2 regions of the Marinomonas pontica genome follow, and region 2 is predicted to be linked to the other one. Evidence: predicted binding sites of a transcription regulator. Region 2 holds the regulator's gene; the other holds the start of a gene.

Region 1 (4,826 bases), 1.5 Mb from region 2:
TCTTCTGGAAGGATCAATTGCCTGTTCGCCTGTTGGCATGCAATGGCGGATGGCAGCAAACCCGGCACACCACGAATATCGCCCGACAACGCCAACTCGCCAATAAACTCAGTGTCGCGAAGGTGTAGATCACCCAGTTGTCCCGAGGCCACTAAGACACTAATGGCAATGGCCAAATCATAACGGCCACCCTCTTTGGGTAAATCGGCGGGTGCTAAATTGATAGTGACGCGCCGGGTAGGAAATTCGAAATGACTGTTGATGATCGCGCTGCGCACACGATCTTTTGATTCTCGTACAGCGGCTTCTGGAAGTCCCACTATATTTAAAGAAGGCAGTCCGTTTGAAATGTGGGTTTCGACCGTCACTAACGGGGAAGACACACCCACACGGGCACGACTATAGATGGTAGCTAAACTCATGATCACTCCTTGACCTGATAATTTTTAGAGTGAAAAGCAATCCGACTCCTCACTTTTTTCGTAACTGTATTTCATTCCGTTGATAAGGTTACAAAAGACCCTAATGCATCAAATAAACCCAAACAAGCTTCTACTTTCGAAGTGGACATCCACATCGCCACAACAAAAAGAGAAGCATTTTATCGTCACCAAATTGATTCGAGACGAAGAAAACATCGTTATCGAATGCATTCTTGAAGCTGTCATTAACAAACATCAATACCAGTTGCCTTGGCAAGCACTAACATCGACCGAAAACTGGCTTCAAGGCTGGAAATAACCCCACGTATGGCAGGCTTAAATCAGTCGTTTTTTTCTAGCTCATTCAAGCGCGCTTCTAGAACTGCCAGCTTTTCACGGTATTTCGCCAACATCGCCGCTTGCACTTCAAACTCTTCACGGGTGACCAAATCCATTTTACTCAGGGTGTTGCGCGCGACATCGTGCAGTTGCGCTTGGATTTCTTCTTTGGGAAGCTTTCCTAGTGTTTCTGCGGCTTGACCCAATCCGGTGCCCAGCTGCTTTATAAATTGATCAATCATGTCGTTCTCATTATTTGTGTTCACGTTGCTTAATAGTATAGAGACCTACAGAAGGGATAGACAAGTCATCTATGGACGATGCACCAAGATTCTAAGTCAGGCAAAATACAAAATGCCTCTTTTTTGTGCGCCTATTTGCTCGCTTGCTCACACAATGAAAACAATTCCTCGAGATAACGCACCTTTTAGAGTCTCATGCTTCTGCTCATATTGTGATCAGAAGCAATAAGATAGGGATTTGACCCATAAGCAAGCGTTATCAATTGACCTCTTTTGCACCAAGTTAATGCAACCGTTTCGCGGGGCAGCCCAATATGCCGCACAATCCAAAGCCTTTCCCAACCCTTTTTAATTTCTAAAAGTCGACATATTCCTTACAAAGCCTTTGTTCTATGGGCATTTTCATATATGGCACGCATATTGAATAAAGCTTATTACCTGCGATACGACAATAAAACTGACTTTTAAAGGAGACAGTGGGTATGAAGCTTATTACTGCCATCATCAAGCCATTTAAACTCGATGATGTTCGAGAAGCACTTTCTGAAATCGGTGTTCAAGGTATCACCGTAACAGAAGTGAAAGGTTTCGGACGTCAAAAGGGCCACACAGAACTATACCGCGGCGCGGAATATGTCGTCGATTTTCTACCAAAAGTAAAAATCGAACTTGCCATTGCGGACGACATGACTGACCAAGTAGTGGAAGCCATTACAAGCGCAGCGAACACTGGCAAAATCGGCGACGGTAAGATCTTTATCGTTAACCTTGAACAAGCGGTTCGTATTCGTACCGGCGAGACTGGTGTAGAAGCAGTTTAATCTGCTCGAATCATACAAGCCTTTAGGGGGGCGAAACATGCAAGATCAAATTTTTCACTTACAATATGCGATGGACACCTTTTACTTTTTGGTGTGTGGCGCGCTGGTTATGTGGATGGCAGCGGGATTTGCCATGTTGGAAGCAGGTCTAGTACGTGCGAAAAACACCACGGAAATTCTCACTAAGAACGTGGCCTTGTTTGCCATTTCTTGCATCATGTATTTGGTATGCGGCTACTCCATCATGTACGGTGGCGAGTGGTTCCTTACTGGTATCCAAGACGTTGATGTTGCTTCTACTCTAACCGACTTCTCTGGTCGTGACGGTGGCTTCGAAGGCGGCTCTATTTACTCTGGCGCGTCTGACTTCTTCTTCCAAGTGGTGTTCGTTGCAACAGCAATGTCTATCGTATCTGGTGCGGTTGCTGAGCGTATGAAACTTTGGTCTTTCCTTATCTTTGCGGTTGTGATGACAGCGTTCATCTACCCAATGGAAGGTAACTGGACTTGGGGCGGCGGTTCTGTATTCGGTATGTTTAGCCTTGGCGACCTTGGCTTCACTGACTTCGCAGGTTCCGGTATCGTTCACATGGCAGGTGCGTCTGCTGCACTAGCGGGTGTCTTGGTACTTGGCGCTCGTAAAGGCAAATACGGTCCTAACGGCGAAGTTCGCGCTATTCCTGGTGCAAACCTACCTCTAGCTACGCTAGGTACATTCATACTTTGGATGGGTTGGTTCGGTTTCAACGGTGGTTCTGTTCTTAAACTTGGCGATATCGCCAGCGCAAACTCTGTTGCTATGGTGTTTTTGAACACAAACGCAGCAGCAGCAGGTGGTGCAATTGGTGCGCTTATCCTAGCTCGTATCCTATTCGGTAAAGCCGATCTAACCATGCTTCTAAACGGCGCATTGGCTGGTTTGGTTGCTATCACAGCAGGTCCAGACACACCGTCTGCTCTAGGCGCGACTCTGATTGGTCTTGTTGGTGGTTTGATTGTTGTTGTGTCTATCCTGACACTAGACAAGCTTAAAATCGATGATCCAGTGGGTGCGATCTCTGTTCACGGTGTGGTGGGTCTTTGGGGCTTGCTAGCCGTGCCACTAACGAACGACGGCACTACGTTCGGCGGTCAAATCGCCGGCGCATTGACTATCTTTGTTTGGGTATTCGTAACGAGCTTGGTTGTTTGGTTAATCATCAAAGCCATCATGGGTGTACGCGTATCTGAAGAAGAAGAATACGAAGGTGTTGACCTTTCTGAATGTGGTATGGAAGCGTACCCAGAGTTCAGCAAGAAGTAATACCTCCTCGTAATAGATCATTATTCTTACGATCAAAACCCTCGCCTCGGCGGGGGTTTTCTTTTTTAGAAACGCCACTAAATAAAGATTTAACCGTTCAATCTTCCTCCCATCACCTACTTCCTCATGGCGATACGCGTTATCATGAGCAATACATAAGACCGATTTACAGAGGCCAACATGCAGCACGAAGATTTACATTTAACCATTCGTAATCTCACCAACAATGATTATGAACAAGTCAAAATTCTGATGGATAAGGTGTATCACGATATTGGTGGTGCTTGGCCAGAACACACGATTCATCAATTAATTCGAGATTTTCCAGAAGGACAAATTTGTTTAGAAGACCACGGAAAAATCGTCGGCCTTGCCCTGTCCGTGCAAGTGAGTTACCAGCGTTTCAGTAACCCGCACACTTACGATGACTTGGTGGATCAAAAAGAAAACATTTTGAACGACGCTATGGGCGATGCAATGTACGGTTTGGATGCCTTAATTGCGCCAGAGTACCGCGGTTACCGCCTAGGCCGTCGTTTGTATGAAGCCCGCAAAGACCTATGCCGCCAGCACAACTTGCGCGCCATTTTAGCAGGTGGTCGTATTCCAAATTACCACGAGCACGCCCATGAAATGAGTGCGGCTGAATACCTAGAAGCGGTTCGTGAGCGTAAAATTTACGACCCTATTTTGACTTTCCAGCTGTCCAATGATTTCCAAGTTACGCGTTTATTAAAACGCTACATGCCAGAAGACGAAAAGTCCCAAGGCTACGCAACGCTCTTGGAATGGAAAAACATCTTCTTCGAACCAGACACCAACGTAATCCGCTCGCGCAAGACGCAAGTACGCATTGGCGCGATCCAATGGCAAATGCGTGAAGTGGAAAGCGTCGATGAGCTATTAAAGCAAGTGGAATACTTCATTGATGCGGTATCCGACTATAAAAGTGACTTTGTCCTCTTCCCTGAGTTTTTCAATGCACCATTAATTGGACTGAGCCCAGATCAAGGCAACCAAACCGAAGCCATCCGTTTTTTGGCCAGCTTCACAGAACGCTTTATCAATGAAATGTCACAGTTCGCCGTCAGTTACAACATCAACGTGATTACTGGATCCATGCCTGTCATTGAAGACGAAATCGTTTATAACGTCAGTTACTTGTGTCGCCGCGATGGCACCGTGGAAGAACAAAAGAAAATCCACATCACGCCTCACGAACGTCGTGACTGGGTTATCCAAGGCGGCAACGACCTGCGCGTCTTCAACACCGATGCCGGTCGCGTGGGCATATTGATTTGTTACGATGTGGAATTCCCAGAGTTGGGACGTCTGCTTGCCGAGCAAGACATGGACATACTGTTTGTACCATTCTGGACAGACACCAAAAACGGTTACCTACGTGTGCGTCGTTGTGCCCAAGCCCGCGCCATTGAAAACGAATGTTATGTGGTTATTTGCGGCAGCTGTGGCAACCTGCCTCAGGTAGAAAACCTCGACATTCAATACGCGCAAAGCTCCGTTTTCTCCCCATCTGATTTTTCTTATCCACACGATGCCGTGATGGCAGAAACCACCCCAAACACCGAAATGATTATGTTCTCTGATTTGGATTTGGATAAGCTCAAACTAACGCGCAGTGAAGGCTCGGTAAACAACCTAAAAGACCGTCGTACCGACCTGTACTCAGTCAATTGGA
Region 2 (4,826 bases):
AGCAATTCCTCCCATGCTGGCAACGATGGGCATTAGGATAGCGAGCGCGACCACTTGGTCAAGCGTGTTCTGGAATAATCCAATGACATAAGAGGCGATGAACGCGGTAATAAGGTTAATTCCAAGCCAAACGGCCCGGCGTTTGGTGGTTTTCATTATTGGGGAAAAGGTGTCTTCATCGTCATCAAGCCCCGCCATGCTTAACATAGAATGTTCGGCTTCATCACGAATTACGTCAACCACGTCATCGATGGTAATGCGCCCTAGCAGTTTTCTGCTTGCTCCGTCGATAACGGGAGCGGAGACAAGGTCCATTTTTTCAAAAAGCTGCGCCACTTCGCTCGCAGAGGTTTCCGCATTGATAACCGTGAATTCGGTTTCCATAATGTCGCGTACGGTTGCGTTTACATCAGAAACTAACAATTTTGTCAGCGGCAGTGTGCCTAAAAGTTTGTCCGAACGACTCACAACCAGTAGGTTGTCGGTCATATCAGGCAAGGTTGAGTGTCTGCGTAGGTAGCGAAAGACGAGATCGACAGTGATGTTTGGACGAATCGTAATCGTGTCCGTATTCATCAGGCCGCCGGCAGAATCTTCTGAGTAGCTTAGAAGCGCTTCTACTCTGGTTCTGTCTTGCGTTGTCATGGAGGCAAGAACTTCTTTTACAACTTTTTCAGGTAGGTGCTGTAAAAGGTCAGCGAGGTCATCGCTTTCAAAGTGTTCAGAGACGGCAATAAGGCGCTCAGTGTCCATATTTTTCATGAACTGAACACCAATATCTTCACTAAGATATTGTAATACTTCGCCTTCGTTTTTTGCTTCTATGAGCTCCCAGAGCAGTTTACGCTCTTTGGGAGGGGAGGATTCTAGTAAGCGAGCGACATCTTGTGCAGGTAAAGCACCGTTAAGCAGATAACGGATTTGCATGGTAGCGCCCGATTCGAGGGATTCGGTCACTGTTTGCAAATGATTTAGGGTGCTTTGTTCTGGCATCTGAACGTTACTCGTCTTCACCAAAGCGATTATTAATCAGCTCAATGATGGCTTCAATGGCTTCTTTTTCGTCGTCACCATTGGTTTTAATGCGTATTTCTGTGCCTTTTCCCGCCGCAAGCATCATCATTGCCATGATGCTTTTTCCATCTACGTTGCGACCATCTTTTTCGATGGTGATGTCGCAAGAAAAGCGTGTAGTGGTTTCGATGAGTTTGCCGGCGGCACGAGCATGCAAGCCCAGCTTATTTATTATGACGATAGACTCTTCCTGCATACGCCGTACCTATATTAGTGTGTTAAAAATAGTAAATAACTCTTCGTTATTGTTTGCAGTTCGCAATTTGTCTAGCGCCTCTGAAGACTGTGCTAATTCGGCAATTTGCGCCAGAGTAGCAAGGTGTTGGTCGCATTCATGAGGAGGAACGATAAGCGCAAAGATCAGATCAACCGCTCTTTTGTCGATGGCATCGAAGTCGACTGGCGTTTGCAGTGACATCACGACGATGGCAGTGTGATTGGCTGACTCTAGTCGACAATGGGGAATCGCTATGCCATTGCCAATACCTGTGCTTCCGAGTTTTTCACGGCCAAGTAAGGCATCGTAGACAGCTTCGTTGTTGCAATGTAGACGATTTGAAGCGACTTCGGCAATGCTTTCTAAAACGCGTTTTTTACTAACGATATCTTGTTTAGCAAGAACTAGGTCTGCTTTTAATAATGATTTCAATGACATGATAAAATGGTTTCCGTTTAGATCAGTCGTTTTCGTTCATTGGAAGGAGGGATATTCATCGCCTCACGATATTTGGCTACCGTTCGTCTGGCAACCTGTATGCCTTGGTCTGCCAAAATGGCAGCGAGTTTATTGTCGCTTAATGGTTTTTTCGCCGGTTCGTCTGAAACAAGCTTTTTGATCATGGCGCGAATGGCGGTAGAGGAACACTCTCCACCTGATGCTGTGTTTACATGGCTTGAGAAAAAGTATTTTAGTTCAAAAATGCCTTTTGGGGTGTGCATGTATTTCTGAGTTGTCACCCTTGAAATGGTCGATTCATGCATTCCCACTTCTTCGGCCACATCGTGAAGTACCATGGGTTTCATGGCTTCTTCACCCAGTTCAAAGAAATCTATTTGTCTACTAACGATGCAGCTGGCCACTTTTAACAACGTTTCGTTTCGGCTTTGAAGGCTTTTCATGAACCACTTGGCTTCTTGAAGCGATGTTTTTATGTAAGTCGCATCTTCCGTTGTGGTGGCTGTACTCGCCATTGCAGAATACGTTTCGTTGATTTTTATGGGGGGGAGAGCGTCGTTGTTTAGCTCTACTTGCCAGACATCATTGCGTTTTTTGACGGACACATCAGGGATGACATAGTCTGTGTCATCAGCGTCAATAACTGAGCCAGGTCTGGGGTTTAGCTGTTGAATTAAATGAATAACTTCTTTTAACGCTTCGTCTTTTAGTTTTGTCTTTCGGCTCAGCTGAGCGAAATCACGATTGCCTAAAAGTGGTAGGTAATGATCGATTAAATTGTAAGTGCTTTTGAATAATGGATGGCTGTGAAAGGCTTCCAATTGAACAAGTAAGCAATCTCGTAAATCGATAGAGCAAACGCCAACAGGGTCGAAGCGCTGAAGTCGGTGCTGCACAGCAATAACTTCGTCAATTTCCAGCTCTTCTAGCTCTGTACTGAGTGATTCGCAAATGTCCTCGGGTGTAATGCTTAAATACCCATCAGGCTGCACACACTCAATAATCGCGTAAGCAATTTCAATGTCTCTGTCCGACATATGGGTCAGATTCAATTGCCAAATAAGGTGGTCTTGGATGCTTTCAGCGGGTGCGTTACGGCTTTCAAAATCGCTTTCACTTTCAAAGCTATTGCTGTCGCTAACGGCAGCAGAACTTTGGTAAGTGTCATCCCAGTTACTGTCTATTGATAACTCTTCTGGGATGCTTTCTGTCCACTCAGATTCTAAACGCGCTTCTTCGCTGTTTGTTTCTATTGGTGTTTCTGTTGCAATTTTGGATTCGATGCTTGCTTGAGTATCACTGTTCGTATGTTCTTCGTCATCGAGCTCAAGAAGTGGATTGGACTCTAAAAATTCATGGATTTCTTGCTTTAAATCCAACGTAGAAAGCTGCAGCAAGCGAATGGCTTGTTGCAGTTGAGGCGTCATGGTCAGCTGTTGACCGAGTTTTAATTGCAAAGACTGCTTCATAGAGCAACTCTTTTTGTTTGAATGAATTGGAACGAGTTGTGCATACTACTCCCTTTCTACAGCAATGATAAGGGGTTACAGGCGGAAGTCGTCGCCTAAATAGACCTTTTTTACCTGTTCATTGTTGATGACCGTACTCGCGTCACCAGAAGCAATGATGTAGCCATTGCCGACAATGTAGGCTTTATCGCAGATGTCGAGTGTTTCTCTGACGTTGTGATCTGTGATTAGAACGCCAATTCCACTCTCTTGTAGGTGTTTTATTATGAGCTTGATGTCGCCAACTGAAATAGGGTCTACACCAGCAAAAGGTTCATCAAGCAGTATGAATTTTGGGTTCATGGCAAGTGCTCTGGCAATCTCCACCCGACGTCTTTCGCCACCGGAGAGCGCCATCCCAAGGTTGGTGCGGATGTGGGTGATGTGAAACTCTTCGAGAAGTTCTTCAAGCCTTGCTTTTTGATCGTCTTTACTTAGCTCTTTGCGCGTTTCAAGGATGGCCAAAATGTTGTCTTCAACAGACATTTTACGAAAAATGGACGCTTCTTGAGGTAAGTAGCCAATGCCTTTTTGGGCACGAGTGTGCATGGCATCGTGGGTGATGTCGTGGCCATCGATAAAGATACCACCCGCATCATTAGCCACCATGCCAACGATCATGTAAAAGCATGTGGTTTTTCCTGCGCCATTGGGGCCGAGCAAGCCGACGGCTTGGCCGGACTCTACTGAGATAGAAACGTCTTTTACGACTTTTCTTTTTTTGTAGCTTTTAGCAAGGTGCTTTGCTTCTAGTAAGGCCATCTATTGTTTTGCCTCAGGCGCTTGTGGTTGTAATGTCATGGATACGCGTCCCGAATCTTTTTTCTCTGCGCTGAATGTGCCGTCTTGAATCATGTACAGAATGTAGTCTGCGGTGATGGAGTTTTGAATGCGGCTTAAATAACCATCGCCAATGATTTCTAATTTAGATTCGTCTGTTTGATAGTGTATTTCATTGCCTTTACTGATCACAATGTTGCCACTCCAGTCCACTTGCTGGCTGAATTTGGCTGGTGAACCTGACGCTTCGAGGCTGCTAAATTTACGCGTATTTGCGTCTGTCGAAACTTTCAGGTATTCGGCTTGGATTTCAATAGAACCTTGTTTTACAAAGACGTTGCCTTTGTAAATGGCTTGACCTGAATTTTGATCGAACGATGCTTCATCCGCTTGAATCTCTAGTGGTTTGTTGATGTCATCAGGCAGTGCGTACGTATATTGGCCAATAAGGGCAGTGGTGAGCAACATGCTGGCGTTAATGAATCGTTTCATATTTTCCTCGTACAGATCCTGTCATCACGACTTCTTCTGAATTTATATAAGTGGTAATCGTACCAGCGGAGGTCTCGCCTTGTGTAGAGGTCAGTGTCGCCGCTCCATAACTGGTAATTGATTTGTCGCTGTCTTTGTAATGCATGTTGTTTGAACTAAGCTGAATGTCTTCCGACTTTAGAAATGTCTTAGTTGCAATGACATTATCGGTTAATAGAATATCATTACTTCCATCATCGATAACCCCTTTATCTGCTTTTGCGTGCCATTGTCCTGAATTAGAGTAGCGTTCAATA

What was found. The regulator sigma-54, encoded in region 2, starts transcription at its own class of promoters, with help from an activator protein. The targets are predictions, from matches to a motif close to TGGCACNNNNNTTGCTNT.
Region 1: a site for sigma-54 is predicted at 1,413-1,430, ahead of glnK (P-II family nitrogen regulator). Genes of this name have one in related genera too.

The regions. Positions count from the first base shown of each region.
Region 1 is NZ_AP027271.1:2,934,855-2,939,680, forward strand. Features, by position in the region: gene AABA11_RS13850 (YifB family Mg chelatase-like AAA ATPase) at 1-422, opposite strand, end outside; gene AABA11_RS13855 (TIGR02450 family Trp-rich protein) at 526-741, shown strand; gene AABA11_RS13860 (accessory factor UbiK family protein) at 764-1,003, opposite strand; gene glnK (P-II family nitrogen regulator) at 1,486-1,824, shown strand; gene AABA11_RS13870 (ammonium transporter) at 1,862-3,127, shown strand; gene AABA11_RS13875 (carbon-nitrogen hydrolase family protein) at 3,308-4,826, shown strand, end outside.
Region 2 is NZ_AP027271.1:1,445,701-1,450,526, forward strand. Features, by position in the region: gene mgtE (magnesium transporter) at 1-993, opposite strand, end outside; gene AABA11_RS06730 (HPr family phosphocarrier protein) at 1,001-1,270, opposite strand; gene ptsN (PTS IIA-like nitrogen regulatory protein PtsN) at 1,280-1,729, opposite strand; gene AABA11_RS06740 (RNA polymerase factor sigma-54) at 1,747-3,219, opposite strand; gene lptB (LPS export ABC transporter ATP-binding protein) at 3,295-4,020, opposite strand; gene lptA (lipopolysaccharide transport periplasmic protein LptA) at 4,021-4,530, opposite strand; gene lptC (LPS export ABC transporter periplasmic protein LptC) at 4,514-4,826, opposite strand, start outside.